Regions from separate parts of the Anaerobacillus sp. 1_MG-2023 genome, predicted to be linked through region 2. Evidence: predicted binding sites of a transcription regulator. Region 2 holds the regulator's gene; each other region holds the start of a gene.
The links. Region 2 encodes LexA, which represses DNA repair genes until DNA is damaged. Its sites were predicted from a motif close to CGAACATATGTTCG; they were not measured.

Region 1 (10,890 bases), on a different contig from region 2:
ATGACTGCTGATAAAGCCAGCGCCGGGGCAACTCCGGTTTGCTCTGCAATTCCAATTCCAATGGGAGCAAGTGCTACAATTGTTCCCATCGATGTACCCATCGAAATAGAAATAAAACAGCCAATAACAAATAAACCTACGATTAAAAGATTAGCTGGTAGAATCGATATACCTAAATTAACAATCGAATCTACTGCTCCAATTTTTTCAGCTGTTCCGGCAAACGCCCCAGCCAGTAAAAAGACTAAAATCATTAATATGATATTCGTATTACCTGCTCCACGACAAAACACTTCCACTTTTTTCATAAAGCTTTCTTTTCGATTCATCGAAAGAGCTACGCCCGCCGCAATTAGAGAAGCGAGAATAACAGGCATACTATAAAAGTCCTTTGTTATGATAGCTGTACCAATAAAAAGCACAATAAATATTCCAAGAGGAAGTAAAGCCAGGCCGTTCCCCTTTATTTCTTTCTCCATTATTCATGTCTCCTTCATCTTTTATTCTGTCTCAATAAAAAAAGCCCACTTCAAGAGAAGAAGGCTTTTGCACTTATCTCTCAAGATTTCTCTTGCTGGAAGCAGCACCTTTCTGATGATCAGAGGTTGCTGAAGCTTCTTTGGGCCAGGTCCCTCCACTTCTCTTAATAAGAAATATACAATTATCAATGAGCGCATGCTTCATTTTACTTTTTCATAACGAGCTTTACTTTATCACGCATTATTCTGATGAGTCAACTTTGATTAACTGCATCAAAATAAACTCCTCATCCTTAAAGGAGTTTACCTGATTAACTAGTCTGGTTCAAGCTTTGTATGACTACCAATTTTTGCATTAGATCAATCTTTATTTTCCCAAAAACCACTCAATATCCTTCATAATCGATGCCGGTTTTTCTTCTGGTAGAAGGTGACCAGTTTTTTCATAGATGATCAGTTTAGCATTTGGGAGATCGTTACTGAGACGCTTCCCAATTTTCAAAGGCACAACTCTGTCGTTCTCTCCCCATATTAGTAGGCTAGGTGTATGAATTTGATTTAGTTCAGCTTCTGACAAATCTCCTTCGCGATCTCGAATCATCCTAACTAATGACCGAAAGATACCCTCATTGAAGAAAGGTTGGATATATCCATCCATCATTTCTTCATCGATAAGGGAAGGATCATAAACACAATTAAGCAAATTTCCTCTGACACCTTTTCGATAAAGCCACCTTTTCAAGTATACCGAGAAAAAAGGTAAATACGATGTATACACTAGACTCTGTTTAGCCTTTTCAAGATATCCTGAACTGCACAGTAAAATATTCTTACTAACGAGATCATCTTTCATAGCCGAGGCTCTCATTGCTACTTGCCCACCCATAGAATGGCCGATCATAACAGTATGATCAATTGAAAGCCTTTCTAAAAGTTCAACCACCACTTCCGCATAATTATGATAAGAGTGGACAAAACGATTAGACTTTTCACTTTTTCCGAACGGGGGAAGATCAATGGCAACAACAGTATATGCCTTTGTTAATAATGGTATCAATCTTCTGAAGCTGAAGCTCGACGATAGAAAACCGTGAAGAAGCGTTAATACTGGCCGATCGACGGCTGTGTCATTTCTATAGTATTCATAGTGAATATCAATTCCTTTGATCTTTTCCGTATTTTGTTTAAGATTTTGAGCTAATAGCATCTTTCATCTCACTCCGGATTTTAAATTCACCTGATCTGATTTACTCTTCGTTTCTAACCAGAAAGGATGGTCTCACTTATTCAGGTTTGACTTTATACTTATTTTACCCCAATCCTGAAATGAAAAACTTTTTTACAACCGAGAGGATATTCCATTTTTTCATTCTAACTCTACGTGCACAAGGTCCAGCAGCTTTATCGTTGTCCTTTTTTCATTATGGTCAATAATACGCAGTTCTTTCGTAAGTGGATCTACATAGTGCACATATCCAAAGAGAGTTTTCGTTTCACCTCCGCTAAAATATTGAAAACAAAGCGAGTTGTGAACGGCCATTGCTTCACATATCGTTTCATTCATTTCCGCCATTTTTTGTTCATCAAGTACCGGCTTTCCACTTCTTTTTTCTTCGGTTTTCCAATCTCTTAGCTCTTTCACATGCTCAGGTAACATCATTGACGTCCATTTTATATTTCCGCGATCACGTATCACGCTTCTTCCCCCTTCTATGCTTTATGACCACCCACAAGTTTACTTCTATGCAGTGCCGTACCGGCCTTTGTGTATGAAACGGCACGAAGCAGCGCATCTGAGCCATATTTCTCCCGGATCGAATCCATCACATATCCGAGATCCCGCTGCTTTGGGCGTGACGCATTAAATAAGTCCAACTGCACTTCTTCATCATTGCAAATATTTGAAAGGGTAATGGAAATCTTACGAACCGTTTTTCTTTCAAAAAACTCCTCAAATAACTGAAGACATACATTGTATATTTCGAGCGTAATAGCAGTCGGGCTGTGGATACTCCTTGAACGGTGAAAGCCACCCCCGCCTTCTTCTTTGCTATAACCAATCCCAAGGCTAATCGTACGCCCTGCCTTCCGGGCTTTTCTCGCACGTCTTGCAACTTCTTCACTCATCTCAAGAATGACGTGTTGAATGTCTTTTTCGTCATGGTAATCTCGTAACAAAATTTGGCTTTTCCCATAGCTAATCTGTCCCTGCATAATCGGCGCACCCATTTCAGAAAGATCGATGCCCCACGCATGATGATAGAGCTGATTTCCCATAATACCAAATTTTTCTTCTAGTAGATGTAGCGGATAATGCGCAAGCTGCTTTACATTCATAATCCCCATGCGATTTAACGTTCGCTCCACACGCGACCCAATACCCCACATTTGGCTTAGCGGGGAAAGCGGCCAGAGTTTTTTAGGAATATCTTCATAAGTCCATTCTGCAATCCCTTTTTCTTTCGCTTCCAGATCAAGACAAAGCTTTGCCATTAAAAGATTTGGCCCGATCCCTATGGCGCATGGTAATCCGAATGTCTCTCTTATTTCATTTTTGATCTTGTGAGCTACTTCAAATTTGTTCCCCCAAAGTCGTTCTGTCCCATCAACCTGCAAAAACGATTCATCAACGCTATACGTATGGATACATTCTGATGGTACATAACGATGAAAAAGCCTCGTTATTTCCATTGATTGTTTTAAATATGAAGACATTCTCGCATTAACGATATGAATGTTTTTGTTATTTGGAATTTCAAATAGTCTGCTCCCTGTTCGTATTCCAAATTCCTTTTTTAATGCCGGAGACGCCGCCAGCACAACACTTCCCAGTCGCTCGGTATCACCAACAACCGCGAGATAGCACGTAAGTGGATCAAGCCCCATCTCTACTGCTGAACAACTTGCATAAAAACTTTTCATATCAATACATAGGATTGTTTTCTTTGGAAATTTAGAATAATCCATTTGTATCCCCCTTCTCCTAAATGAAAGAACGTTTGTTCCCTTTATATATACCCGTATTTTAACCGAATATACGTTCTCTTCACAATAAGTACTTTCTTCCAATCATAAAAGCACTTACCGATGAAGAAGGAGTAATACCGGGACATCAATGTCTAGTCACACGTAAAAAAACTGAACATTTTATTTCATGTGATCATTCACGATTTTGTTTATTCCTCTATCACATCTTAATTTTATTCAATTGTAGTTGCTTCATTATACTCTTCCCTTGTAATATTTCTTCCCTTGAAAACGGCTAATCTGAGGTTTTAATGCTTCTTATTCGGGAAAGTTCCTTAGAAGATTAAAGGAGGGAATAGAATGAGCATTTATAAGGAAAATACATTAAAATACGAGCACATTCTTATTACCGGAGCCACGGGTGGTATTGGATATGAAACAGCAAAAGCCGCCGTACAAGCCGGTGCTACGATTACGATAACTGGAAGAAATAAGGATAAATTAACTCAGCTGAAACAGGAGTGCGAAGAGTTAGTCGCGGAAGCAAAGGTTGCTGTTCTTCCCGCTGATTTAAACAATGAGAAAGATCGTTATACCCTTATCGAAAGTGCGATTAAATATAACGGAAGCATAACGGGGTTAGTTAACTCAGCAGGAATTGGCGGCGGCAATACGCTTGATCAATTACAAGAAGAAGATCTTCGCAAAGTAATGGAGCTAAATTATACCTCGACTGTTTTACTGACTCAACTTGTGTATAAGCGAATGCGTGCGGATAAGAAGAAAGGGGCGATTGTAAACCTCTCTTCTCTCTCAGGTCTTAGAGGAACTTTTGGTAACACGGCCTATAGCGCTTCAAAGTTTGCTATAACTGGGTTCACGCAGTCGTTTGCCCACGAGGCTATCCGTGATGGAATTAGAGTTAACGCAGTATGTCCCGGCTTCGTTGATACAGAAATGGGGCGAAACAGTATTGCTTCAAAAGGGGCGAGAGAGAATAAAAGCTTTGAGGAAGAATTAAAAGCTGTAGAAGCAGCAATGCCATCTGGAAGAATTACGCAGCCTGAAGAAGTCGCCAATAGCATCATTTACCTTCTTTCAAATGCGTCAGAAAACATTATTGGCGAATCGCTCAAAATTTCAGGTGGAAGCGTTATGCGCTAGGTGCTTTGGAGAAATTATCTACAAATAAAAGATGACTCATGCTTGAAGAAAGCATGAGTCATCTTTTATTTGAGCATTCACGAAGCCATTAAATAATACTAGCGTAGATACAAGTATCTGTTATCTGTGTTCCGTCGATCGACATATCTTCGTTTTTGAGAGTTCCTTCGAAATCATAGTCCAATCGTTCTGGAATTGCACGACTTCGCTCATTTTCTCGATCGCATCTAATCTCGACCCTTCTGCACTTCAAGTCCTGATGTGCATATTCAGTAAGTTTCTGAACGGCCTCAGTCATATAGCCATGACCACTTTGCTTCGTAGCAACCCAATACCCAATTTCAAGCTTTGGAACATCCCATTCAATGTTATGAAACCCAGTGGATCCAACAAATTCATTTGTTTCTTTCAAAAACACCAGGAATCTTAAACTTTCACGCTTTAGGAATTTAATATGTGCCTCTCGTGTATTAATCTCTGTATCCTCCGGAGTCGGCGTTTCTCTAGCAAAGCCAAGCCAGGGCCTCAGTTCACTTATAGAAGATTGAATGGCTTGATTAACTATTTTACCATCCCCGTATTCAGGCATTCTTAATATTAATCGTTCTGTTTCAAGTACTGTTTCAATTTCCATTAAGATTGGATTCATTTCTACCCCTCCGACGTAAGTAAAGACATTCCCTCAAAAAGAAGGAGATTTACAAATAAGCTGGAACAAGCGATTAACTTTTCACCTTCAACTAGAATTTGAACCGCCAATCAAGGAGATTAGCGGTTCAAATGAGATCAGAATAATTGAAATTTAGCTAACTATACTACTTTCGGATTTTTCCCAAAACGGTTTTCTTCTACATCGCTATCTAAGCAAGTGAAGACCAGAATGACAAGACTACCAATTAGAGGAATAAGTCCGATGAGCACCCACCAACCGCTTCTTCCCGTGTCATGCAATCTTCGCACAGTTACAGCAAGCGATGGTAAAATAATGAACAATGAATAAATACTTGTCAAAAATGGGGAAATATCAGCTAGAGACTCTACTATCGTTAAGACAATAGAAAAAATAACATTAAAAAGAGTAAACATCCAATATTCTTTACGCCTTGCTCTTCCTTGGAAATTCACATAATTCTTTAATACTTTCAAATACCAGTTCATACTGCTTCTCCTTTAGCGAATAAGTTTAGTAGATTAGTACCTTTTCATACAAAATAGTATAACATAAAGGCTAACAATATTAGGTAAACAAATCAATAATTGGATATAAAATCTGCTAATTAACTTCTCTTCTCAGAATACTCATTCTAACCCGGTCCACATACTTTCCTTCTCTATACCGATCCTCACGCAATATCCCTTCTTCCACAAAGCCACACTGCTTGTAAGACTTGATTGCCTTATCATTATCTACTTCTACTCTTAGCCAGACCTTATTTAAACTAAGTTCCGTAAACCCTAAATGAAGCATAGCTTTTAAGGCGCTCATCCCATAACCTTTCCCCCTATAGCGTTTATCACCTATAGCAATCCCTAGCTCTGCATGACCGTTTAACTGATCAATATTCTTTAAGTCTACCCAGCCAATATGTTGACCTTCACCAGTTACAATAGCTCTTTGTTCATACCCGTTCTTTCGATTGATGCACATTTGAATCCAGTTCATTGTTTCTTCTCGTGTAAAAGGAGGATATTTAGCCGGCATGTTCAGATGCCTTGTTACGTCTCGATCCAGGCACCATTGATAGCGATCTTCAACATCTGAAAGAGATAGTTCTCTAATCGTAACAAAAGGTAAGGTTTTTGTTTTCATATTCTGCTCTCCTACTTGATCGATTTTAGTGGTGCATTTCTCCCGTTGCATAAACTTTAATCTTTACTCCCAATAACAAGCCTGAAGGTAGGGAAAACAAGTTACCATTGGCTCGGCTGGACCCTACTTTATGAAGAACCAAAGAATGAAGTAATAAGACAGCATTATCCGATTCTTTTTAGAGACCCCTTTTACCTCCTCAGATGATCTTCGCTCTGTGTGAAGTTTTTTTCTATCTCCTTCACAACCGATTGATAATAAGAGACTTCATGTGGTACAAAATGAAGTTTATTGATTTTTTCATTCACATTTATTCTCTCTTCATCGTCATTCAAGCAAAATCCTTTTACATCCACTTCATCCCGCTCTCCCAACCAAAGGTTATAAAATTGATCAAAATCAGCTTGTACGATTCCAGAAACTTCTTCTTTTTGAAGTTTAAACTTCTCTAATGGCTGATTACACTCATAGAGGAAGATATTGGCGATTTCATTATCAAAAAAGTGGTCTTTTTTAATCGAAGCTTTTATGACCTTTAGCGGGGTCAATTCATTATAGGAAACACCAATTCCGAGCTCTTCCTCGACTTCCCTCACTCCGTCTTCAACAGACTCATCAGCCATTAAGTGGCCAGCCGCTGTGATGTCATATAGCCCTGGAAAATCCTTTTTCCGATCACTTCGAAGCTGAAAGTAAATCTTTCTAACACCATTTTCGATTCGCACAAACCAGCATTGAAAAACCTCATGCCAGTAACCTTTTCTATGTACCTCTTCTCGAGATGCGATGCCGATCGCTTCTCTATTCTCATTAAATATCCTTACTTGTTCACTTTCCATTTTACACCCTCGCTTTTTTTCTTTAGCTGTTTTTGTAAACATTGTTGCTGCGGAGGGATTTCCGCTCCAATCAGCTAAGTGTGCTGCTTTATACAAAAATTCTTTCAAAACAACAATCTCTGAAAAAGAGACTTATCTTTAGCTGGATAGATAAACTTCTTTTTCAGAAAAAATCCTCTTCCTTATTTTAGCATTATTACTATTGACTACAATTATTTTTTCATCAACGTTTCCATTCACATATCTAATAAGCTAGGTTATTCCGAAACTTCTCTACTGTATTAATCGTATAAATGGAGGAGGGAGTGATGATTAGTATGAATCAATTATTTTTTTCGGATAACTTTTTTTCGGCGGGAAGAACAGACATCTACAATAGCGATCGCGAGATGGTAGGGGCACTTAACCTTAGAAGCGCGTTCTCTTCTAAAGTCGAAATAGAAGATGTCAATGGAGACGTTACTATGGAGGGAGCCTTTACGTTTTTCGCTAACAAATGGATAGTTAGAAGAAAAAACGGCGATGAACTCGGTTACGTGAAAATGTCTTTTACTTTTCTATCAAAGAAATTCCATTATTTCAAAGACGGTAAGAAATTCACTATAACGTCACCTGCATTTTCAAAAGCATACAGTATAACCGATGACTCCAATCGTGAGGTAGCTACTTTTCAAAGAACGAATAGCTATTTTGAATCAGCGAATTATGAACTTAAGAATATGTCAAGTAACCTTTTAGCAGAAGAGTTGATTTCAATTATTATGGGCGTGAACGCCTTTCAAAAAAATGTTAGTGTAGCCGGAGCAGCTACTTAGCCAATAGGAAGTAAAGAAAGGGGAAATCACGATAGTCAGCTATAATCCAAATAATCATCACTGTAGCGGGCATATTGTTTCTCTCTACGAAAGAAAGAGTGGCTCTTTCTAATGAAAACACCACTAGTGCCTATATTCCCATCATCCTCGATCCACTTAACCTTAGGCAGGGGCAAATGAACGAACGGCTCCTAGAAAAGGAAACTTAAAAAAGAAGAGCACTTTAAAAGCGCTCTTCAAACAACTCATTATTTTTGATCAAAAAACTTCCCCGCCACTTTTTCAACTACGCCTGGGGCAGTATGATAAAGTTTTGTCCCTACGTTCATCCAGCCTGGGAGATTGACTTCTCGTCGACCCTTTTCAATAGCTGCTATGATTTCCTTTGATACCTTCTCTGAAGATAACATCATTTTTTTAACATTCTTAATATAAGTCCCACTACTATCTGCTGTCTCAAAAAAGCTTGTATTAATTGGACCTGGGTTAACTGTAGTAACAAAGATGTTATGTTCCTTCATTTCCATTCTTAAACTATTCGAAAAGCCAAGCACAGCGTGCTTGGAAGCAGAATAACCGGAGGATTTTGGAGTAGCAAGTTTTCCTGCCTGTGATGCTACGTTAACAATGTGTCCCTGTCTTTTTGCAATCATCCGAGGCAGCACATGAGATGTAAAGCGCATCAGTCCCAATACGTTCACATCAAACATTGCTTCAATATCTTTCATATCTGCATCTACAAAAGCATCGAATTTCCCAAATCCCGCATTATTAATTAATACGTCTATAGGTGGCATTTCCTTCAGCAAAGAAGGCAATAGTTGATCAACCCGCTTACGGTCACCTACATCCAGGCTCCATACAGCTGGAGGGTATGCTCCACTTTCTTCGATTTGCTTCTTAACGTCCATTAATTTATCTTCGGAACGAGCAACGAGGATGAGTTTAGCGCCTTTTCTAGCTAAGTCAACAGCTAGCTGTCGTCCTATACCGCTTGACGCTCCGGTGATCAGGATTACTTTGTTTTTTAATTTTTTCATTAGTTCCTCCTCTTACAGCTTATACCGATAATAAGTTTGTTCTTTATCCTTTATTTTCACGATGACATTTTCCGATTCTAAATAATCTAAGTGACCAATTGTCTCTGAGAGTGTAAGGCCCACTTGCTTCTTATAAACACCTGGAAATAATTCCCTACATACTTCGAAAGCAGTTAGCGGCTGTTTTTGCAAGAGCAACGCTACTTTATTAGAGCGTTCTTCTTGCTTCCTTAGGCGCTCCTTTATTAAATCATCCGGATTTAAAATAGGCTCTCCATGTCCCGTATATACATATTGCAAATGAGCATCTAACGTTTTCCGATAAGAATCACGCTGCTGAATGAGTGGTTTTGGACGCTCTGTTCCTTTTACATAGGGCGGTTCGAGAAGCGGATTAGATGAGATTTTCTTAATAAGATGATCGCCAGCGATCATCGTTCCTGTTTCTTTATGCCATAGAGAAATATGACTTTGTGCATGACCAGGAGTTTCCATGACCGTCCATTCTGAACATCCAGGCACGGCATCCCCTTCAGATAGATGGATATCGCACTTCGCTCGATCTGTAAAAGCAAGATAATCACGCGTGTCGCGAGCATGATCAAAATACTGATCAGCCACCCCCGCTTCTCGATAGATACTTGTCATAAATGTATCATTTTCTTTCAAAAAAGAATCGCTCATTTGAAGCCAGCGATCATTTTTCCAATGTCCAAGCACACGTACTCCTCTTTCCATCATACCCCCCACCAGTCCAATGTGATCTGGATGATGATGAGTTAGTACTACTTGTTCAATATCCTCCAACGTATAACCATAATTTTTCAACTGCTCATTAAGTTCTCGCTGTGCCTCAGGTGTTCGCGGACCTGTATCTACAAGCGTCAGCACATCTCCTTTTATTAAAAAACAATTAACAGGGCCAACTGCAAATGGTGTTGGTACCGTCATTGAAAGAACGTCAGCTTTCGTTATATTCAAATTACCCGCCACCTCTACTTTTCTTTCGTTGCATGAACTAATTCTATTCTACCGCTCTTCCCTCTATTTGTCATTATAGCAAGATAATTAAATTTGAATTTTCCGACAATGGGTATTGACAATTCTCCCTGTTCGTTGCATACTATGTAAAATTAGATTGAACGTATTGGCTTTGAACGGGACTAGTAAAAGACTAGGTAAGCGTCAGAGAGAGGAATTCACCGGCTGAAAAATTCCTTCACTTCACCTACTTTGAACCTGCCCCGGAGCCTGCTGTGAAAACACAGCCGCTTCCCACGTTACAGGGTACTTGAGGATATCGCTATGATATCAAATGAAGGTGGTACCACGGATAACGCCCATTCGTCCTTTAAATAAAGACGAATGGGCGTTTTTATATGGAAGGATGAGCAAGATGAAGAAACACACCATCGCATTCATAGGTGCCGGATCGATCACAGAAGCCATCATCGAAGGTATGATCAAAGAAAAATTTATTCATGCAAATCAAATTGTTGTGATGAACCGCTCAAACTTGGATCGCCTTGAAGAACTTAAAGACAAATACAATGTGCAAACTACACAGAACATAGAGCAGTTATTAAAGAACAATAAAGTAATTATCCTCGCCATGAAGCCTGCTGACGCAGAAACTGCCTTAAAAAATATTCAACCATATATTAATGAGCGCCATCTTATTATCTCTGTACTTGCCGGAATCACAACCTCTTATGTTGAGGAGGCTATTGGAACGTGCACACCTATCGTTCGAGCTATGCCTAACACATCAGCTAT
Region 2 (10,890 bases):
CAGTGCAAGTTCGAATAGCTAGGCCGACCGATCAATTTGATAAGGTTATTCAGTTTTATGAACATGGATTAGGCTTGCAGCGAGTGGCTGAATTTACTGGACACGCAGGATATACGGGAGTGGTATATGGTTTACCTCATCTATCTTATCAGCTAGAGTTCACGTCACATGAAGAAGGTAGCCCTTGCCCTGCTCCTACTGCTGATAACTTGATCGTTTTCTATATTCCAAATGGAGAAGAGCTGAAGAGCGTAGCAAAAAGACTTAATCAAATGGGGCATAGGGAAGTAGAACCTGAAAATGTGTATTGGAAAGAGAAAGGGATAACGATTGAAGATCCTGATGGCTGGAGAGTTGTACTAATGAATACAGAAGGGATTTAAACTTAATAGATACGTAACATTTATACTTGTAGTTGGAATTGAGTGTGGAATAATATGTTAAAATCAACGGTAAGGATAAAAAGGATTTATTATATTGAAACTGCTCACACCAAAATTACGTAAAGCGTCACCACGTTAAAAAGGAGGAGGGGACAAATGACACCTGTTATCTTAACAATTATCACGGTTACAGCCTTAATTGTAGCTACATTTATTGTTTTACGGAAAAGAAAAGCGGCTGGGTTGACCGGTATAAAGAGTGCTTTAACGCCAGTGTTTCTCTTTCTCATTGCAATCGTGAACCTTTTAGCTTCCTGGTTTGATTTCATGGGAATGATTAACTGGGTTGCGATGATGGTTTTTCTCTTACTCGGTGCTTATTTCACTAAGTACACCTTGAAAACCGAAAACAACACTTAATCTGTTGTTTTGACTGAAATTGTGTAAACGATGGTTGTTCGGATTGCGTTGTTAGCGGCGATGATGCTATCGATGCTTGTTTATATCTACCGTCACTCACTCTTCAATAGGCCTGAAGACATTAAACTGCTTAAGTCCTTGTAGGGATTTTGATTGTTACATGGATTGATTCACGATAGGTAAAGTTCTACTATGAATGATTTAGCGTGGGGGAGAACATGATGGAAGTTAAAATACATAAACTTCAAGAAAGTGATGCGGAATCATTGTTTCACTTTGAAGTCGCAAACAGAGTTTATTTCAATAAGATGGTCCCAGATCGTGGAGAAGATTATTATAAATTTGAGACGTTTAACGACAAGCTCGTACAATTAGTAACTGAACAATCTCTCTGTTTATCGACCTTTTATCTTATAAAAGATGAAAATGGTACGATCTTAGGAAGAATTAATTTAGACTTCAGTTCCATCAACAATTGCGCCGAGCTTGGTTATAGAATTGGTGAAGGTTATACCGGCAATGGAATAGCAACTAGAGCGCTCAAGCTTTTATTAGAAAAGACAACCAATCTCGAAGTCATTCAATGCATAGTAGCTAGAACAACTCAAGATAATGTCGCCTCACAGAAAGTACTTGCGAAAAATGGTTTTACATATGCTTATACGGATCAAGATGAAGTCTTATTGAACGGCAAGTTTGTATCGTTGCTTCATTACATATGGAAAAAGGAAGCCCGTTGATTATTATGATCAGCGGGACTTTATTATTATCCAGCTTGCCTTTGTGCAAGCTCTTGATTAAATAAGAGAAGAGCGGATGTATTATCATCTGCTAACTTTAACCTCTCTACGATCGTAAGCGTTTGTGCTTCTTCATCAATTTGTTCTCGTAAGAATTCCTGTACAATAACTGTTGTTTGCGGGTCGATTTTTTTAATATAGTTATAGGCCTGACGGTAGGAATTAGTGATATTTTTTTGATCCATATACGCTGACATTGCTAGGTACAACGTTGTAGAAATGTGTTCGATTAGAATCAACCTGTTTAACAGGTCTTGAACTTCCTTCTGTACCATTCCATCCACCTCGTCATCTTCATATAACTCAATGTACTAAGTAGTTATTTGTCTCGTTACACCATAAAAAGTTTAGTAGAAACAGCCGCTTGTTTGAATTAGATGACTCATTAATATTTTGAAATAGGTTCAAATGGCATTTTTAGTGACAGCTTTAACAAAGCCATAAACTAAAATTATTATATATTATTAAAACCCCTTTGAATTCGTATGATCGAGTTTAAAGGTTTTTTGATTTTTTCATAAAAGTAACCCGTTTCATCTTGTTCATGATCTTCATATATTATTGTATGATCAATTGAAGTTAAGAAAGAGAAATAAGACAAAATTCACAAGGAAGATCTTCTATCAAATTCCAGAAAAGCAAAATGTCTCTGATAGTTTGCAATAACTTAATGTAACTGTTCCGGAACTTGGCGTTATCGTAGAAAAAGGTAATTGAACAATGTATTTTCAAACTAGTCGAATATGTACACCCTGTCCTAACGCAATGCATACAATATATAAGGAAATATTAAACAAAGGGTAACTTGAAGTAGATGAAAAATTTAATTTATCATGTTTCGAGCCTACTATATTGTTAGAAAGGATAACTGATTATGGCTTTTATAAATCGATTTTCAGTTAATAATTGTGGAGCAATTACATTTACAGGAAATACCCTTGGGCTTAGTGGAATTAGTAATACACCAAATACGGCAGGAACAGATGGTACAATTGGTGCCTTCATTACGCTTGATAGTGCTTCAACTGTCGATGCCTTTCCTCCACCAGCGATCATAGGATCAGCTGGTACAACGACAGACTACACGGAAAATGAATCTCAAGCTGTTCTCGTTCTACCTGTGGGAAGTACGGTGCTCTATGCTGAATTGATTTGGGGAGGATTATATATAAGTAATGATGAAGACCTGTCGGCATTAATAGATGATGACATTTTATTTTCTACTCCGCTCGTAAGTGACACCCCGATTACACCTGATCCTATCACAGCAAATGAATTTAACGGTTTTTATATGCGATCAGCAGATGTTACAACGCTAGTGCAATCTGCTGGAGCAGGAACGTTCAGTGCTGGAAGCGTGCCAGCAATTGTTGATTCAACAGGTTTTGTTAACCATGCGGGGTGGACGTTAGCAGTTGTTTATGAAAACACAGCATTAAATAACCGTAATATGAATCTTTATGTTGGAGCAGATGGACAAGTAAGTAACGGTAACCCGATTGACGTCCCGATAACGGGTTTTTTAACTCCTCCGAGTGGTGACGTAGATGCAAGAGTGCTCTTGAGTGCACAAGAAGGTGACGCGAATATTAGTGGGGACCAGGCGGAATTCGGTGAAGACGCCTTATCGCTAACGAATTTGTCAGGGCCTCGTAACCCGGCAGGAAACTTCTTTGGTTCACAAATAACAGATGATTCAGGAAATTTAGATACGACTGGCTCTTACGGTGATCGAAATCAAAACCCTGGTACTCCTGGGACAAACATATTGGCGGGAAGACAGGGATGGGACATTAGCAATGTTGATGCGACCAACTACTTACCAAATAATCAAGCATCTGCGTTATTTCGATTTAGTTCCACAGGTGATCTTTATATGCCTAATGCGCTAGGCGTCCAGATTGACTTTGGGGAAGCAGACCTAGAATTGGATAAAGAAGTGAGTAAAACAATCTCGTACGCTGGAGACGTTTTAACATACACCGTTACAATAACAAACGATGGCGTAGTAGAAGCTGACAATGCTTTTTTTGAGGATCTACTTTCTGATGGTTCAGAGTTTATTCCAGATACGGTGAAGATAGACGGCGTTACCCAACCGGGACTAGACCCGGCGGTGGGCTTCTCTTTAGATCCAATTCCAGCAGGAGATTCACGTGTGATCAGCTATAAAATACGTGTTGGTAGCAAGTGTTTTATTATTAATGAAGCAACTCTTACGTATAGCTGTGGTAAAGTTGCGACTAGTAATTCAGTGATTACAACAGCTTGTCAGCGGTGTTGCGGGGATGACGGTGGGTGTTGCTGTTAGTGAAAGGATGCTGTATTTATGCTCAGCATCCTTTTTTTATGTTATAGAGATTTACTACCCCTATCAGTGACTGTAAACTAACTGATTGCTAGATAGAAATATTTTTTAGAAATAGAATAAATAAAAGATGGCATTTTTCTAAATATTTTGAAATAATTGGAAGTGGTTAGATTTCCATATATTTATGAAAAAAAGGTGGGGTATCGTATGTTTAGGTTAAAAGTGAATGAAGAGGTCTCCTTAAAGTTACTTCAAAACGAAGATGCGCAAGAGCTATTTGCATTGGTTGACCATTCGAGAGATTATTTAAGGGAATGGCTGCCCTGGGTAGACAATATGAAAGAAGAAGAGGATTATTTGCCAGTGATTGAAATGTGGCTAAAGCAGTTTTCTTCACATGATGGATTTCAAGCAGGTATTGTGCACAATGGAAGATTAGCAGGCATGGTTGGATTCCATGGCATCGATTGGTCTAACAAGAAAACGAGTATTGGCTATTGGCTATCTGATAAGTTCCAGGGTAAGGGGATTATGACAGCTGCCGTTAATGAACTAATTGTTCAGGCATTTGAAGAATACAATTTGAATCGAATTGAAATACAGTGCGGGATAGAGAATGAAAAAAGTCAGGGAATCCCTAGACGTCTTGGTTTTAAACCAGATGGAATCATAAAAGACGCTGAATATTTGTACGATCACTTTCATGACACTATTCTGTACAGTCTTCTCTCGAAAGAATGGAATGAATATCGTGAGAGTTAATAAACGAACAGAATTTCAAAATACTTTATCGTATAGGGGTATGAATGAGGTGTATTAATGGGAAAGTTATACTTTTATAGCGATCAAGTAAATGAAACACCCGGCAACCGAAGATTAGATGAATTATTGTTTAGTGGGGGAAACAAAAAGATTAGCTACATACCTTCAACGGAGGATGAAGAAAAGAATTATTTCGGTACTAAAGTGAATTATTATCGAAACTATGGAATCGAGAATATCATGTTTTTCGATTTATACAGTGAATTTGAACCTACGAAAATAGAGGGATTATTGAGTTCAGATATAATTCATCTCTCAGCAGGTAATCCGCTGGAATTTAGTAAGGCTCTTAAACATCGGCATATGATTCACGTTCTTTTAGATTTCTATAATCGCGGAGGAATTCTTGTTGGGGTGAGCGGAGGAGCGGTTCAACTCGGTAGATCTACAAAGCTATTTCAGATGTTTACAGAAACAACTAGCGAGGCGTTGTACCAAACTTTGGGTCTTGTCGGTTTCGAGTTTTTACCTCACTACAATCGCTGGAGTTCAGATTATAAAAGTAAAGTTTGGGAGTATGTTAAGAGAACAGGAACAACTGTTTATGCAGCGAATGACGGCGATGGAATTATTTTTGAAGAGGGTAAACTACAAATGATAGGTGATATAGTAGTGATGAATAGCGAGTTGTAATGGTACTATCTCAGTAAGATATGGTACATCACTACATTTGCTTGTTTTATAGGAGGACTAAAAATGGATGTATTTGAAGAATATTTAGCAAAGATAGAGAACCTGCAGCACCGAGAGCGAACGGAACAAGTTTTGACCTGGGTACAAAATGAATTTCCAAACCTGGTGCCGAAAATTGCCTGGAATCAGCCAATGTTTACAGATCACGGAACATTTATTATTGCCTTTAGCGTAGCAAAACATCATTTGGCTGTTGCCCCTGAAAAGAATGGAATTGTTCATTTTTCTGAAGAAATGAAACTTGCTGGCTATGACCACACTAAACAACTAATGCGTATTCCGTGGGGTAGTTCAGTTGATTTTTCATTACTTAAAAAAATGATCGAATTCAATATTCATGATAAGGCAGACTGTTCAACTTTCTGGCGCAAGTGAATAAATAGGCGGGACAGGCTTTTATTCGGATCAACCGATTGATCGCCGCTATATGAGATTACATTTAAACTAAATGAAGTTCATTAAATGATAGCTAAGCTTATCTATATGTCGAAAGATGCAGAGAAAACGTCACGGTTTTCTATAATATAAGTATGTTATCCATACATGATCCACTTCGAATGATTCATTTTTGATCAGAATACTTGTAATAGTTTGAAAAATGCAACCTCCCATCTCTACAATAGAAGATAGTTCAACTAGAAGGGGAGGAAAACAGAAATATGAAATCTAGGGAATGGAAATATGGGATTGCGCTTTTTCTTGTAGGGATGTTAACTTTCGGTTTCTCACCGTTAACTGGAAGTGCCAAAGGTGATTGCTTTAACACTGATGCGGCGCTAACACCAGAGGAGCAGCGAATGGAAGACGGCGCCCCTATCCCACAGCAAATTATGGATAAGGCGGAGTTTACAGTTTTTGCAGATGAATTTAAAGAAGATTTGTGCAAAGCGAAAAGTGTAAAAAAAGCAGAGAAAGTGATCGAAAAGCATGGTGAGAAGCTGTGGGATACGGCTGTTGCTCGAGCTCAGGGAGAAGGAAATGATTTAGGGGAACTAGATCGTTATGATGATCGCCCGCTATATTGGACTCGATTACATATGACTGCTGCCCTCAGGCAATGGGAACCATCATATACAGTAACGGAGAAAAAGCAAGAAGAACTGATGAAGAAACTAGAGTACACGTCAAGGGGAATTACTTCTATTGATTTTCCAAAAGGGGAGAAAGTTAAGCGCGTTTTAGTAAGCGGATTTGATCCATACCGTTTAGAACAGGAATTTAGGAGATCAAACCCTTCTGGCGCTGCAGCGCTTCAGATGGATGGGAAAGTCGTTTTGACGGAAGAAGGTCCAGCTTTTATTCAAGCAGCGAATTTTCCGGTACGATGGGATGATTTTGATGAAGGAATCGTTGAAGATACATTTGGACCTTACCTGGTTAATAGTAAAGAGCAGGTGGATCTCATGATGACAATCAGTCAAGGGGGTCCAAAAGCTATGACCATCGAAGGGTTTGCCGGGAGATGGCGCACAGGGGTTGGAAACACTCTTGAAGATCGCTCAGAAGTTATTCCGACAGTGAGCAATTGGCCGATGCCTGAAAAACTGCCGGAATTTATTGAAACAACGCTTCCTTACAAGGAAATGATTGCAGCCAATACTGGACCATGGCCGGTGGAAAGAGGCGATGAAGTATGCGAATGGCTCGCACCAGAATATCGTGATAAACCGTATGAATGCCATGAAGGGGGTCCGACTGAAGGATCAAAAGCTCGTAAAGGAGGAGGCGGAAGCTACTTATCGAATGAAAGTCAGTACCGATCCAATCGTGTGCGAATTGGGATAGGAGCTTATGATATTCCGGGTGGACACCTTCACGTAGCCGCTCAGGAGTACTATCCTGAAGATCCTTCCGTTTATATCACTGATGAGTTCCAAAAGTTCCGTCAGGCGACAGTAGATCAAACAGTTGAATTAGTTATAGCGGCTTCAGAGGCTGCTGAAAAGTAACCGTTTAAGAATAATGTTAGAAGTATACAAAACCGCTCTTCATTTAAATGAAGGGCGGTTTTGTATAGCCTGTAAGAGTTAAAAGTAGGTCGGTGAGGTTGGTTGTAATGTAAAGCTACACCCCTATGCTCTTCAAACTGCGATCATTTACCCAGACGGAGGGATTAATAAATAAAAGAAGAGAAGAAGCTCGTATTGATATAGCCCAGAAAGCTTATATAACATAAAAAAAGAAGCGCACGCAGCGCTTCTAGTGAATGGAGCGAAAGACCCCAATTACTTTACCGAGAATAGAAACGGAATCAAGAATGATCGGTTCCATCGATGAGTTTTCCGGTTGAAGTCGGAAGTAGTTGCTTTCTTTAAAGAATCGTTTAACAGTTGCTTCAGCTTCATCTGTCATCGCGACAACAATATCACCGTTATTTGCAGTTGGTTGTTGCTTCACAATGACCATATCACCGTTATAAATACCAGCTTCGATCATACTATCCCCTTCAATCACAAGAATAAAAGTATGCTCTTCATCCTGTGCAAACTGCTCTGGAAGCGGGAAGTATTCTTCTACATTTTCAATGGCAGTGATCGGTTGACCAGCAGTTACTTTACCAATGACGGGAACGTTTACAGTGTGTTGACGAGGAATATCGATTGTTTCATCAAGACCAAGCACTTCGATAGCTCTTGGTTTTGTTGGGTCTCGTCTGATATACCCTTTTTTCTCGAGTCTTGCCAGGTGGCCATGGACAGTGGAGCTTGAAGCGAGTCCAACAGCTTCGCCAATTTCTCTTACAGAGGGTGGATAACCCTTTTGCTTAACTTCGACTTTAATAAAGTCCAGAATGTCCTGCTGACGCTTTGATAGTTTCATAATATCTGGCACCTCGTTCCAATCTATCTATTTGTTAGTAGTATACCAGAATTTTTGTTCGCATACAAACATAAGTTCGAAGAAATTAGTTGACACGAACAGAGGTTCTGATATACTAAAAACAGAACAAATATTCGCATATGGGGTGATTGGGATGAGAAAGCAAGCTGGGGGCTTGTCTGGAGTTGATTTTCTTGTCATTATATCTTTTGTAGCTGTGTTAATTATTGTGTTTTTATCTTTGCGAACAGCTGCAGCTGAGGAGTATGATCGTTACACAACGGTACAATTGGAGCAGGGAGATACTGTTTTAGAAATTGCGGAAGAATTCCGTACTGCACATGAGTTGTCTGATCGGAAGTTCGTCAGCTGGGTTGAAGAAGTGAATAGCATTGATGCAAACCGAATTACAGCAGGAGATACTCTCATCATCCCTGTTGAAGCGAACGCTACCGCACTTGGGGGTAAAGAATAAAGTATGAACGCCGTTATTTATTGTCGGGTAAGCACAAAGAAAGAAGCACAGGAGTCTTCTCTTGCCAGGCAAAAAGAAGAACTACAACGATTTGCATCACAGTCAGGTTTTATTATACAGCGCTTGATTGAAGAAAAGCACAGCGGGTATGACATTGATCGCGATGGCATACTCGAGGTGCTTGACTTATTGAAAGAGGGGCATGTTGAGGCATTGCTCATTCAAGATGAAACGAGACTTGGGAGAGGGAATGCAAAGATCGCTCTTCTACATGCCGTCCATAAATATGGAGGGACGATTTATACAGTGAATCAAAACGGAGAACTTCAATTGTCGGAATCTGATTCGATGGTTCTTGAGATCGTTAGTATCGTTGAAGAATTTCAGCGCAAGCTTCATAATCTGAAAATTAAACGTGGAATGGACAAGGCGGTTAAAGAAGGCTATCGACCGCAGCGAAACCTCAGCCAGCAAAATCAAGGTGGGCGTGAGCGGGTGGAAGTTCCAATCGAAGAAATTGTTAATCTACGAAACCGTGGTCTTACGTTTAATGAGATAGCTGCAACGCTAAAAGGATTTGGACATCACGCTTCGAAAGCAACGGTACATAGACGTTATCAGGAATATGTTGACGAGCAGAACGAGAAGCACTAAACTTGTCTATGTTCAAAACATGCGTTAGCATGTGAGATACAAGTTTCAGTAAAGGAGCTATTTTACATGCCTTTTGAAGATAAACTCCAAAGAATTAACGAGCTATCTCGTAAAGCAAAAGAATCATCATTAACAGAAGATGAGAAAAAAGAACAGAAAAAGCTACGTAAGGAATATTTAGCAAATTTCCGTTCTTCTTTCAAAAACCAACTTCATTCTATAAAAGTTGTAGATGAAGAAGGTACAGATGTAACACCTGAAAAGCTTAAGGAAAGCAAGAAAAACCGTCGCTTTCTTCAGTAGAAAATAGCCTAATTTTGCGAAAAGCAAAATTAGGCTATTTTTATGGTTGCAATTTTTCGAATATTCGTTATACTGTACTATAACAAGATGTACTAATACAAAACGGAGAGGGCGGATATGATGTTTGTTGTAACTGATTCTGCAGCTGAGTTTTACAAAAATGAGATGGAACTTGGTAACGGTGATTGCTTAAGGTTATTCGTACGCTACGCAGGGAGTGGAGACAGCGGAGGTTTTTCTCTTGGGGTCATGTCTGATAAGCCTTCATATGATGATTATAAGCAAGAAATTGGAGGAGTTACGTACTTCGTTCGACCGGACGATCAATGGTTTGTTGATCGAATGAAGCTTGATTATGATGAGAGATCCGGCGGTGTTCTTTGTGACCTGCCGAGTATGGCATAGCATTCTAAAGACCTGTACTATAACATATATGTTATAGTACAGGTCTTTTTAATTTCGACAAAACTAGTGAAGCCTAGCCTCCATGTATAGACAATCATTTTATGAGAACTCATTTATACTTTCTTTTATATGAGTCGATTCTTGGGTAGGGGGGAGTTATATGAGGCATTACGAAATGTATTTCGTTAAGCAGCAGATTGCAGAACAATATGCTGGTAAGGAGCATCTGTTGTATCAACTTTTCCTCGAAAGGAAGCGGGCTATTCAGGCTGATCAGAAAGAGCTTCTAGAAAAACAGGTAGCCTTTATTACAGAGCCTGTGGAAGAAGAAGAACTAAATACCTGTTTAGTCAATGAATTGGGTGGCTTTCGCACGTATGAATTTAAAAATGAAGGGCATCGATTGTGTATTAAACAATCTAAAAGCGATGCATCTTTATTTGTTAGAAGCGAGAAGATAAATATATATGCTAGCGGATCAAACGAGGCTGAAACAGTCTTTTTTGAAGTGATACGAAAATTAACTCCTTCGTTCTTTGCGATTGACTTCCAATCCGGTCGATACGGGTGGCTTAACCCAATTAAACAACAGAAACTAGTTTGAATAAACTCCTACTATTTTAATAGACGTTATTGTATAATCATTAAGGGTTGTAGTACACTATTGGAAGAGAAAGAATAAGGAGGAAATCTAGAATGTGGTGGATGTACACGCTTGTGGGCGTGCTAGCGTTGATTGCTGGAGTAGCACTTGGCTTTTTTATTGCCCGCAAATATATGATGGACTATTTAAAGAAGAATCCC
Region 3 (10,890 bases), on a different contig from region 2:
GCGTTTGAGGGTCTTCAATTGACATAACGGCAAGCTCAGCAATCATAATGGAGACAACAAAATCAAGAATGCTTAACTGACCAATTTCTCGTTTTCCCATGACTCGAAAAACAAAAATGATAACAAAATACAAAACAAGTGTCCTCATTATGACTGTCATAAATTCCATCCCTGAATCCCTCCTTCCAGTCTTGTTTTGATTAGTGTAACCATGTTTCAGCTCAGCATGAGGAAATGTATTGAAAAAACGGATTTTTACATTTCATTAAAATAACGTGTGAACCATAGACAGGATGATCTTAGTTCAAATAAAAAAAAGCTTCCCTCAATAATAGGGAAGCAAGTAGCGGAAATACATGTAGATTGTACTAATGGCAAGTGACACACAAACAACAGGTATTCCGATTTTCAAAAATTCAATAAAGCGAACTTCTTGTTTATCTTTCAGCGCTAGACCTGCTACTACTACGTTTGCTGAAGCACCGATTAACGTTCCGTTCCCCCCAAGACAAGAGCCTAAGGCAAGCGACCACCACAATGGATCAAGGTTTGTCATTCCATAACCCGAAAATTCCGTAATGACAGGAATCATCGCTGCTACAAATGGAATATTATCTAAAAAGGCTGAGAGAAAACCAGATCCCCATAAAATCACAAGCGATGTTTTAGGCAAATCGCCGTCCGTGTATAAGAGAATACTTCTCGCCACTTCATCAATAATCCCTACTTCCTCTAATCCACCGATTAAAATGAACAATCCAATAAAGAAGAACAAGGTCACCCATTCAATTGACTCGAATACCTCTTCAATCTTGTGTTCATTTTGTGTGATGAGTAATAAAAGGACCGCTCCTGCCATCGCAATGTTAGTTAGCTCTGTATGTAAAATAGGATGTAGCAGAAAGCCTGAAATCGTCATTAGCAGAACGATCGACGATTTATAAAGAAGAGGTCCTCTCTTTAAATAATCATCTGCATTAATTCGAAGCAACGTCTGTCGATGGTCGTCGTCTACAGTCAATCCCTTTCGATATAAAAATAAAAGACCTGTCATGATCACAGCATAAATGACAACAACCACTGGTGCCAGGTTATATAGAAAATCATTAAAGTCTAAATGATCAACAGCCTGCCCGATCATGATGTTCGGCGGATCACCAATCAATGTTGCTGTACCACCTATATTAGAAGATAAAATAACAGTTACTAAAAAGGGCATGCTCGTAATTTTAAGTATCCTTGTCAAGGTAAGTGTAATTGGTACGAGAAGAAGAACAGTCGTCACATTATCTAACAAAGCTGATCCAATTGCAGTCAATGTCCCTATTACAGCAAGTAGCGGCAGCGGTTTTCCTTGTACCTTTTGCGCAAGTTTGATGGCAATATATTCAAACAATCCATTCTGACTTGTAATGGAGACAAGAATCATCATTGAAAACAATAATGCAATCGTATTCCAATCAACGTGGTTCATGAAAGCAGAATCGGTGGTTGTAATTCCTGAAAGTAGCATGAGAAGACCACCGCCACAGGCAACGATCGCACGATTAATTTTCTCAGTTAATATGCCGACGTAAGCAAGAACAAATATGATGAGCGCGATGATCATTTCCAATCCATGCTGCCCCTTCCCTGTCCCGTTTCTAACATCGTATGACGAGCTGTTCGATTTCATGAATAGACTTCTATTTCCTTCTCAAACGAATAGAATGTACAAACTATCTCGTTTAAGGAGGAAGACCATGAGATCGAAACATGCAGTCTCAAGTATGGGCGCAGGGCTATTAGCAATAATCGTGATTGTGCTTGCAACTAGCGTGCTTTTTTCTTTAATTCTTCGTTTCACATCTGTATCAGAAAACGGACTGAGCCCATTCATTATTGTTGCTACAGTTATTGCATTTTTTATAGGTGGATTTATTTCAGGTGGGAAAGGAGGAGAACGCGGTTGGCTACTAGGAGGAGGAACAGCCATTATGTACGTCATTCTCCTCTTTCTTATTCAGTATCTGGGTTACAGAATAAACATGAATCTTGAACAATTGCTTTATCATGCTGGTTATGGTCTGATTTGCATTCTAGGAGGAATCATGGGGGTAAATGTTAGAGGCGGAAATCATCGAGAGGCTTAGGCGAACAAAGAGCGCCCTCTGATGAGGACGCTCTTTATTATGTTACTTGCTGTTTTCAGTGATTGATTCGCGGATAGCCGCGCGGTCAAACACCATTTTTGTACCGTCTGTAGTACGGATTGTAATTGTACCTTCATCCATTGCATCAATGATGCCGTGCATACCACCGATCGTTACAACTTTATTTCCTTTTTCTAAGCTGGCTTGCATTTCTTTCGTTTTCTTTTGACGCTTCTGTTGCGGGCGAATCAAAAGGAAATAGAAAATCGCAAACATTAGTAGAAGCGGGACTATATTCATTAACGTAGAACCCATATTCATTTCACCCCTTTCCAGCAATCATACAATCTATGGATTAAAAGTTTTTCGCATTTGGTTTATTAAACCCATATTGTTCAAAAAACTCATCCTTAAAGTCCAGGAGACGATCATCCATAATCGCCTGCCTAACTTGCTTCATCAAGTTTAACAGAAAATAGAGATTATGGTAAGTCGTTAATCTAAAGCCAAATGTTTCATTGGATTTTACAAGATGACGAATATACGCCCTTGAATAATTGCGGCAAACATGACAATCGCAATTCTCGTCAAGCGGACGGAAATCACGTGCATATTTTGCATTTCGAACGACTAGACGACCATTGCTAGTCATTAGTGTTCCATTTCGCGCGATACGAGTAGGAAGAACACAATCAAACATATCCACGCCTCGAATAGCTCCGTCAATTAGAGAATCTGGTGAACCAACCCCCATTAAATAACGAGGTTTCTGAGTTGGAAGGTGAGGCGTCGTAAACTCGAGCACGCGATTCATCACGTCTTTCGGTTCACCTACTGAAAGGCCTCCAATAGCATAGCCCGGGAAATCAAGTGAAACAAGATCCTCAGCACTTTGTTTTCTTAACTCTTCATACTCTCCACCTTGAACAATTCCAAACAACCCCTGGATATCTTTTCGTTCATGAGCTGTCAGGCATCGTTCAGCCCAGCGACTCGTACGCTCAACAGAACTTTTCATGTAATCAAATTCTGCTGGGTATGGAGGACACTCATCGAATGCCATCATAATATCAGAACCGAGTGCATTTTGGATTTCCATTGCGCCTTCTGGAGATAAGAATAACTTCTCACCGCTCATGTGATTCCGAAAATGAACGCCTTTTTCCTCAATTTGTCTAAGGTCACTTAAGCTAAAGACCTGAAATCCTCCAGAATCCGTAAGAATCGGCTGATCCCAGTTCATAAATTTATGAAGGCCACCAGCTTCTTTGACAATATCATGACCAGGACGAAGCCAAAGATGATACGTGTTACTAAGGATAACGCCAGCGCCCATTTCTTTTAGTTCTTCTGGACTCATCGTTTTCACTGTCGCAAGTGTTCCAACAGGCATAAACATCGGTGTATCAAACGTACCATGTGGCGTGTGCAGCTTTCCAAGACGCGCCCCACTTTGTTTACACGTTTTTATTAATTCATAGCGAATTGGTTCTGTCATTCTTTCGTACTCCCTTCCAAAATCAACATTGCATCACCAAAACTGAAGAAGCGATACTCTTCCTCAACAGCCGTGCGATAAGCAGAAAGCACAAAATCTCTTCCCGCAAGGGCACTCACTAGCATGATCAATGTTGACTGAGGCAGGTGAAAGTTTGTAATCAGCCCATCGATTGCTTTAAAAGTATAACCCGGATAAATAAAAATGTCGGTCCAACCCGAAGCTTCTTCAAATTGTCCATCATGTGCTGATGCCACGGTTTCAAGTGTTCTCGTTGAAGTAGTACCGACAGAAATGATTCGGCCTCCCGATTCCCTTACACTGTTCAACAGTTCAGCCGTGCCCTTTGTCAGTTGATAAAATTCCCCATGCATTTCATGTTCAAGAATATTATCGACGGAAACTGGTCGGAAAGTGCCAAGACCCACATGAAGTGTAATAAATGCGACATGAACGCCTTTATCTTCAAGACGCTGAAGCATTTCTTCTGTGAAGTGAAGGCCAGCAGTTGGTGCTGCTGCTGATCCTCTATGCTTAGCAAAAACAGTTTGATATCGTTCTTGATCATCGAGCGTTTCAGTAATATATGGTGGAAGAGGCATTTCGCCAAGCTGATCAAGAATTTCATAGAAAACGCCTTCGTATTGAAACTCTAATACACGTCCGCCATGTTCAAGTGACTCTTTGCATACGGCTGTTAGACGTCCATCGCCAAATGAAATCACAGTGCCTGGCTTCACTCGCTTAGCCGGTTTAACAAGAGTCTCCCATTGATCCTCTTCCATTTGCTTAAGAAGCAGCACTTCAATTTTAGCTCCTGTTTCTTCTTTTGATCCATACAACCTAGCTGGCATGACTCGTGTATCATTCAACACAAGACAATCACCGGGATTTATGTAATCCTCTAAATTGGAGAATTCGCGATGCTGAAGCTTTTGTTTTAATGGATCTAATACCATCAATCTGGACTTTGTCCGTTCCTTTAACGGCGTTTGAGCAATTAACCGTTCTGGAAGTTCGAAATCAAAATCATTTACGTTCATTTTATTCACCACTGTTTCTAGAAAGTGTTCAACTTTATTGATTTTACCACAGCTTTACCTATTGGCGCACCCTTAAGGGGCAGTTCCCCTTCCACCATGTTGAAAATGGCGTTTGGAAAGCTGCCCCTTATCTGAACTTACCTATAATAAAAAAGAGTAAAGACAAGGCAATACTAACGACTATTGAGGTTACAATCGGAAAAAAAAACGTAGTGTTTCCTTTTTTGATTACGATGTCACCAGGTAATTTTCCAATAAAGGACCACAACACACCAATGGCCAAGAAGGCGATCCCTAAGATAATAAACAACTTTGAAATTCCCATCGCTATTGAGGAATCTCCATACCAAAGTGATCGTATACCTGATGAGTAACCATCCGTCCACGAGGTGTACGCTGAAGAAATCCAATTTGAAGAAGATAAGGTTCATACACGTCTTCAATGGTATGACTTTCTTCACCAATCGTTGCTGCAATTGTATCTACTCCTACAGGACCTCCACGGAATTTCTCTATGATGGCTAATAGAAGCTTGTGATCGATATGATCAAGTCCAAGAGGATCGACTTGCATCATCTCAAGAGCCTGAGAAGCAAGTGAATGCGAAATGACTCCATCCCCTTTCACCTGCGCAAAATCCCTTACACGTTTTAGCAAGCGATTGGCAATTCTAGGTGTCCCTCGCGATCTTCGAGCAAGTTCAACGGCAGCAGCGTGGTCCATTTCAACATCGAAAATGTCAGCTGTTCTCATTAAAATAGTTTGAAGTTCGTCTTCAAGATAATACTCTAATCTACTCAGTACGCCGAAACGATCTCGTAAAGGCGCCGTTAATAGTCCAGCCCTTGTCGTAGCGCCTACTAAGGTGAATGGTGGCAGATCCAAACGAACAGATCTTGCCGTTTCGCCTTTTCCTATTACAATATCTAGACAGTAGTCTTCCATCGCAGGATAAAGAACTTCTTCAACACTTCGAGGTAGTCGATGTATTTCATCGATAAATAAAACATCCCCAGGTTCAAGGGCGGTTAATATAGCTGCAAGATCACCAGGTCTTTCAATCGCAGGACCTGATGTTGTACGCAAATTTACTTCCATCTCGTTTGCAATAATGGCTGAGAGAGTCGTTTTACCTAGACCAGGAGGGCCGTACAACAGCACATGATCTAAGGGCTCTTCTCGCATTTTAGCCGCTTCAATAAACACTTCAAGATTTCGCTTTACCTTTTCTTGTCCAATATATTGACTTAATCGCTGAGGACGGAGGCTATATTCTACGGATGAGTCGTCACCGACCTGCTCACCTGATAGAATTCGATCTTCCACTTTACTCCCTCCTTATTGCTTCAGCATAAGCTGAAGGGCTTTTTTAATATACTGATCTGTCGTTAGCGTTTCTTCAACTAGCTTTGGTTTAATCTTCTTAATTTCTCGCTCAGCATACCCAAGAGCTTTCAATGCTTCTAGCGCTTCTTCTAGCTCATGAGCACCCTCTTCTTGAACTTCATCCACTGCAAACAATCCCTCAGTTGGAGCGCCAAAGCCTTTAAGCTTACCTTTTAGATCTAGAATGATTTGTCTGGCAGTTTTCTTACCAACGCCAGGAAACTTTGTTAGAAATTTCTCATCTTCCATTTCAATGGCACTCACAACTTTATCAGGTTCACCAGTCGCTAAAATCGCCACAGCTCCCTTAGGACCGATACCGGAAACATTTAGAAGCTTCTCAAACAAAAGGCGCTCTTCCCGTGTTGGAAATCCATAAAGGGCAATGAGATCTTCTCTAACGTAATGATGCGTAAAAATTTGAATCGATTGATTACGGTACTTCTGAAATTCAAAAGGATTTCCACAGTAAATTTTATATCCTATCGCATTCGACTCTACAACAATGTATTCTGTATCAATATATTCAACCGTGCCTTTAATATATTCTATCAAAGCTACTCTCTCCCCTGTACATACGAACATGTATTTCTATCTCTCCATTCTACCATAAAAAGATGAAAAGCGGAGACGAGCGTTTAGAAATGGAGATAAGCGTCTAAATCAAAAGAAGAACCTGCCCTTACTGGACAGGTTCTTCTTTTTTAATTTTAGAAAAAGACTGGATGACGTCTTCAAACTGATACCACGACTCTACTGGAATTCCTTCCATAAGCTGCTCTCTTCTTTGACTTTCTAGCTTTCCTACATCAATTTGAAAAAATGTTTGAATGACTTTCTCTTCTGCCGGAATTCCATCAAATATCGTAAGAACCCCCTCCTCTGTTAATCCAAAATGGCCATTTTGTTTACTCGCAGGCGAAATATCTTCTAAATTCCGTTCAAATATCATTCGTCCTTCTTCCTGATCTACAAGTTGCCAATCAGCGTATTGACTCCAAAAATCTTCCATTGCCCATATAGTTTCATATACAGATTGGTTCGTTGAAACACCGTCCGCATAATTTGTTCTCAATATAACTTCAACGACTAGTGGTCCTTTTTCTTGAGTTTTGGTTCCTGTAACCGGTGATATGCCATCTCCTTCATAAGCCACGGCCGATGTTCCTCCAAGAACAAGAAGTACACCTAATAGAAGGAGTGGATAAAGGCTTTTCATATGTTTCCAACACCTTTCTTCCATTTTCAAGAAGTTCATGCCGTTAGCGTTTCCATTTTATTGAGGAATATGCATAAAAAAAAGCTACAGAAAAACTGTAGCTCACAATTGATCATAAACATCATCATTTATTTCAGCATTATGATAAACATCTTGCACATCATCGTTATCTTCAAGCATATCAATTAGCTTTAACATACGAAGCCCATCTTCATTTTCTAATGGGGCGTATGTTTCTGGAATCATCGTGACTTCAGTGGAAGAAAAACTTAATCCGCTCTCTTGTAATTGGTGCTTTACATCTTGAAATTCCTGGGGATCAGTATAAATCTCATAAGCATCCTCATTTGTTTCCATTTCTTCAGCCCCGGCTTCAATAACCTGAAGCATCAATTCATCTCCATCGAGATCATTTTCGGAACGATCGATCACAAGGAGACCTTTTCGGTTAAATAAGAATGAAACACATCCGTTTTCACCCATATTTCCTTTATTTTTACTAAAAGCATGACGCACATCTGCTGCAGCTCGATTTTTATTATCGGTAAGTAGTTGAACCATAATGGCGGCACCACCTGGGCCATACCCTTCGTACGTCACGTTTTCATATTGAACACCATCTAAGTCCCCTGTAGCTTTCTTAATTGCGCGATCAATGTTTTCGTTAGGCATATTTGAGGATTTTGCCTTGTCCACAGCAAGCCTTAATGAGGGATTCGTTTCTGGATCGCCCCCTCCTTGCTTGGCAGCTACAAAAATTTCCTTAGCTAGCTTCATAAATACTTTTCCACGTTTAGCATCTTGAGCGTTTTTTCTACGCTGTATATTTTTCCATTTGGAATGTCCTGCCATCTAAGAGAACTCCTTTCAAATGAACTGATTTCCCAACTATATCATAGGGCTCAAGTCTCCGAAAAGAGTTTTGCATATGTAGTCGAGCAGGCTACTGCCCGCTCGTTATTTTTGTTATTTATTGTTTTCAAATGGACGTTTTGCAGCATTTCCGATGTCATCTAATATGCCATTTACATCTGCCTGTACCTCTTCAAAACCATCTCCATCTTCGAGGCGGTTATTAACATCGCCCATTCGACCAAACACATTTTCATCTGTTGAAATTGACACATTCTTTTGCTTTGTTACTTTTGCTACCTCGCTGCGAACCTTGTCTTTAACATCTGCATCGTTTTTGTCGTTTGTATCAACGGCAATCATAATTTGATCACCATATACGATAACTCGAGCATCATCCACGTTCTTAAGCTTATTGATTCGTTTAGCTAGTCGTGTAGAAAGCTCATTATCATAACCTGAATAATTGTTATCTGTACGCATATATCCAGGGCCATTCATGCCATTTCGCTTATCGATTTGCTTTTTGTCAGGGGACTTAACTCCGTTCGAATAGTCACGATCAATCATATCCGTTACTGCACCTTCACGGTAATCACCGTTATTATCTTCACTCGTGTAGTAACCAATTGGACGTGCGGAATCGTTATAACGCGTATCCATCGCCTCATTATCAGCTGTACAGCCGATCAAACCACCTGCGAGCATCATCGTTGAAAGCGTCAAGACTGTTTTCTTCATATTTAAAACCTCCTTTCACCTTTAGAATGTGAGGAGGCTTATCATTTTAATCTGTTAGTTCTAGGTAACAGAGGGACCTACTTCAGAATTGAGTTGATAAACCGTGATCTAAGATCGTTTTGTTGTGCCACTTTAACTAATAGGGCACTTCTTCCATTTGGGTTCATCAACCATTCTCGGTAGAAATCGGCAGGATAGGCTAGAAGCCTACACAACAAAGGGTTCTCTAAGCAATGTCGAACAGTCGGGATATGAGATTTTGACCATTCATCCAGTGACCAGTTACAGTGAGACAGCATTCGATTCATTAACTGTAAAAAGTCATATTCATGAGGGGCATAGTTCGCAAGGTCACCATCAATCAATAATAATGTATCCGTACTAAAGATAAAATTATGATGTGCGGGGTCGCCGTGAACAATGCATTTATCACGGAGAGCATTTCGTTCCAATTCTTCGATCGCTGTCATACCCGAAATGACTTCTTCCCCTACAGAAATATAATATTGAATCAATTGTTTTTCATTTGCAGATATTAGAGAAGATCCTACTTCCTTCTTGAAGCGAATTAAACGGTTCGTCCACTTACGAGTAAGTGATACGGGAAAAATATCTTTACTGACTAATCCTATACTTTCTTGATGAAAGTGTGCTACTTTCTCAATCGCTAGAAGCCGGTCTTCTTTCAATGAGTAATTGAGCATTCGTCCCTTCATTGTTTTCATACAGGCAAAATATAGTCCCCCGTCCTCCTTAAGCCAATCGCCATCTGGAAATGGAATGAAAGTAATAAAAGAATCTGAACAGTGATGTGAGAGGTATATTTGCTTTCTTAACGATTCCTTTTTTAAAGATCCTTTCATATAAACTGATACCCCAGTAATCAATTTGCCCTTCCAAACAAGTGAATTAACACGTTCTAAATGAAGAAAAAAAGGACGTACCCTTTCCAGGATACCGTCCTCTTTTTCCTTAGCGTGATTCTGCATAGCTACTTTCCATGCCCATGTAATCATCCATCATTGGCGCTTTATTAGCTCCCTGAACAAATCCCGGATTAGCATATTGCGGCATTTGATGATATGGTGATGCGTTCTGATTCCCACCACATCCACAGTCGTGCTGTTGATAAGGTGATACCATTGGCTGATTCGGGTAACCCGGAGGCATCATCATGCCTGCTACGTTCTCATTTGGATAGCCATAAGCTCCCATTACAGCTTCAGGATATTCTTCATTTCCTTTATGGCCATAAGGTGATGGCATACCATTCCCATTCATTGAAGCACCTGCGACATTTGGGTAGCCCATATTCATTTGAGGATAACCGGAAGCTGCACCTGCTACAGCACCTGGGTATCCACCATTGTTTCCTTTGTGCCCGTAACCTTCATACGCACCCGCTACGTTTTGATTTGGGTAACCCTGGTTCCCATCATTTTGCATGCCACCTACTGATCCTGGGTACCCACCATTGTTTCCTTTGTGCCCATAACCTTCATACGTACCCGCTACGTTTTGGTTTGGATAACCCTGGTTCCCATCATTTTGCATGCCACCTACTGATCCTGGATAACCACCATTATTTCCTTTATGACCATAACCTTCATACGCACCCGCTACGTTTTGATTTGGGTAACCCTGGTTCCCATCATATTGCATGCCACCTACTGATCCTGGATAACCACCATTGTTCCCTTTGTGCCCGTAACCTTCATACGCACCCGCTACGTTTTGATTTGGGTAACCCTGGTTCCCATCATTTTGCATGCCACCTACTGATCCTGGATAGCCTGACATTTGTTGATTGGCTTTATGACCATAGCTTGCTCCTGCTACATCTGAGCTTTCTTCACCCATTCCATAATTACTTTTATTAGCCCCACCGACAGAACTCTTATTTGCATATTGATATGCGTCTACTACATTCTGATTAGGATAGCCGTAACCTTGATTATACGCGCCTGCAACATTCCCAGAAGGCGCACCGAAATTCGGCTGACCATAACCTTCATAAGC

Region 1: the regulator LexA is predicted to act here: its motif matches at 3,510-3,523, upstream of Q4550_RS05025 (Y-family DNA polymerase).
Region 3: the regulator LexA is predicted to act here: its motif matches at 6,638-6,651, upstream of ruvA (Holliday junction branch migration protein RuvA).

Annotation. Positions count from the first base shown of each region.
Region 1 covers NZ_JAUORD010000002.1:232,825-243,714, reverse strand. Annotated here, with positions in the region: gene Q4550_RS05040 (Na+/H+ antiporter NhaC family protein) at 1-479, opposite strand, end outside; SAM riboswitch class I at 550-653, opposite strand; gene Q4550_RS05035 (alpha/beta fold hydrolase) at 847-1,686, opposite strand; gene Q4550_RS05030 (YolD-like family protein) at 1,846-2,175, opposite strand; gene Q4550_RS05025 (Y-family DNA polymerase) at 2,190-3,446, opposite strand; gene Q4550_RS05020 (SDR family NAD(P)-dependent oxidoreductase) at 3,807-4,610, shown strand; gene Q4550_RS05015 (GNAT family N-acetyltransferase) at 4,699-5,259, opposite strand; gene Q4550_RS05010 (DUF805 domain-containing protein) at 5,421-5,768, opposite strand; gene Q4550_RS05005 (GNAT family N-acetyltransferase) at 5,884-6,420, opposite strand; gene Q4550_RS05000 (NUDIX hydrolase) at 6,612-7,367, opposite strand; gene Q4550_RS04995 (LURP-one-related family protein) at 7,568-8,074, shown strand; gene Q4550_RS04990 (SDR family NAD(P)-dependent oxidoreductase) at 8,323-9,114, opposite strand; gene Q4550_RS04985 (MBL fold metallo-hydrolase) at 9,127-10,095, opposite strand; gene proC (pyrroline-5-carboxylate reductase) at 10,511-10,890, shown strand, end outside.
Region 2 covers NZ_JAUORD010000003.1:219,567-230,456, forward strand. Annotated here, with positions in the region: gene Q4550_RS07420 (VOC family protein) at 1-383, shown strand, start outside; gene Q4550_RS07425 (hypothetical protein) at 540-803, shown strand; gene Q4550_RS07430 (GNAT family N-acetyltransferase) at 1,025-1,543, shown strand; gene Q4550_RS07435 (ferritin family protein) at 1,570-1,878, opposite strand; gene Q4550_RS07440 (DUF11 domain-containing protein) at 2,478-3,914, shown strand; gene Q4550_RS07445 (GNAT family N-acetyltransferase) at 4,122-4,676, shown strand; gene Q4550_RS07450 (Type 1 glutamine amidotransferase-like domain-containing protein) at 4,734-5,369, shown strand; gene Q4550_RS07455 (iron chaperone) at 5,433-5,804, shown strand; gene Q4550_RS07460 (hypothetical protein) at 6,089-7,378, shown strand; gene lexA (transcriptional repressor LexA) at 7,629-8,252, opposite strand; gene yneA (cell division suppressor protein YneA) at 8,404-8,724, shown strand; gene Q4550_RS07475 (YneB family resolvase-like protein) at 8,728-9,378, shown strand; gene Q4550_RS07480 (DUF896 domain-containing protein) at 9,445-9,681, shown strand; gene Q4550_RS07485 (HesB/YadR/YfhF family protein) at 9,799-10,086, shown strand; gene sirA (sporulation inhibitor of replication protein SirA) at 10,247-10,690, shown strand; gene Q4550_RS07495 (YneF family protein) at 10,783-10,890, shown strand, end outside.
Region 3 covers NZ_JAUORD010000004.1:59,647-70,536, forward strand. Annotated here, with positions in the region: gene Q4550_RS08845 (YetF domain-containing protein) at 1-169, opposite strand, end outside; gene Q4550_RS08850 (ArsB/NhaD family transporter) at 326-1,675, opposite strand; gene Q4550_RS08855 (TIGR04086 family membrane protein) at 1,743-2,132, shown strand; gene yajC (preprotein translocase subunit YajC) at 2,175-2,447, opposite strand; gene tgt (tRNA guanosine(34) transglycosylase Tgt) at 2,488-3,630, opposite strand; gene queA (tRNA preQ1(34) S-adenosylmethionine ribosyltransferase-isomerase QueA) at 3,627-4,673, opposite strand; gene Q4550_RS08875 (DUF2905 domain-containing protein) at 4,801-4,998, opposite strand; gene ruvB (Holliday junction branch migration DNA helicase RuvB) at 5,001-5,999, opposite strand; gene ruvA (Holliday junction branch migration protein RuvA) at 6,012-6,614, opposite strand; gene Q4550_RS08890 (BofC C-terminal domain-containing protein) at 6,742-7,278, opposite strand; gene Q4550_RS08895 (YebC/PmpR family DNA-binding transcriptional regulator) at 7,381-8,130, opposite strand; gene Q4550_RS08900 (YhcN/YlaJ family sporulation lipoprotein) at 8,245-8,871, opposite strand; gene Q4550_RS08905 (phosphotransferase) at 8,949-9,860, opposite strand; gene safA (SafA/ExsA family spore coat assembly protein) at 9,844-10,890, opposite strand, start outside.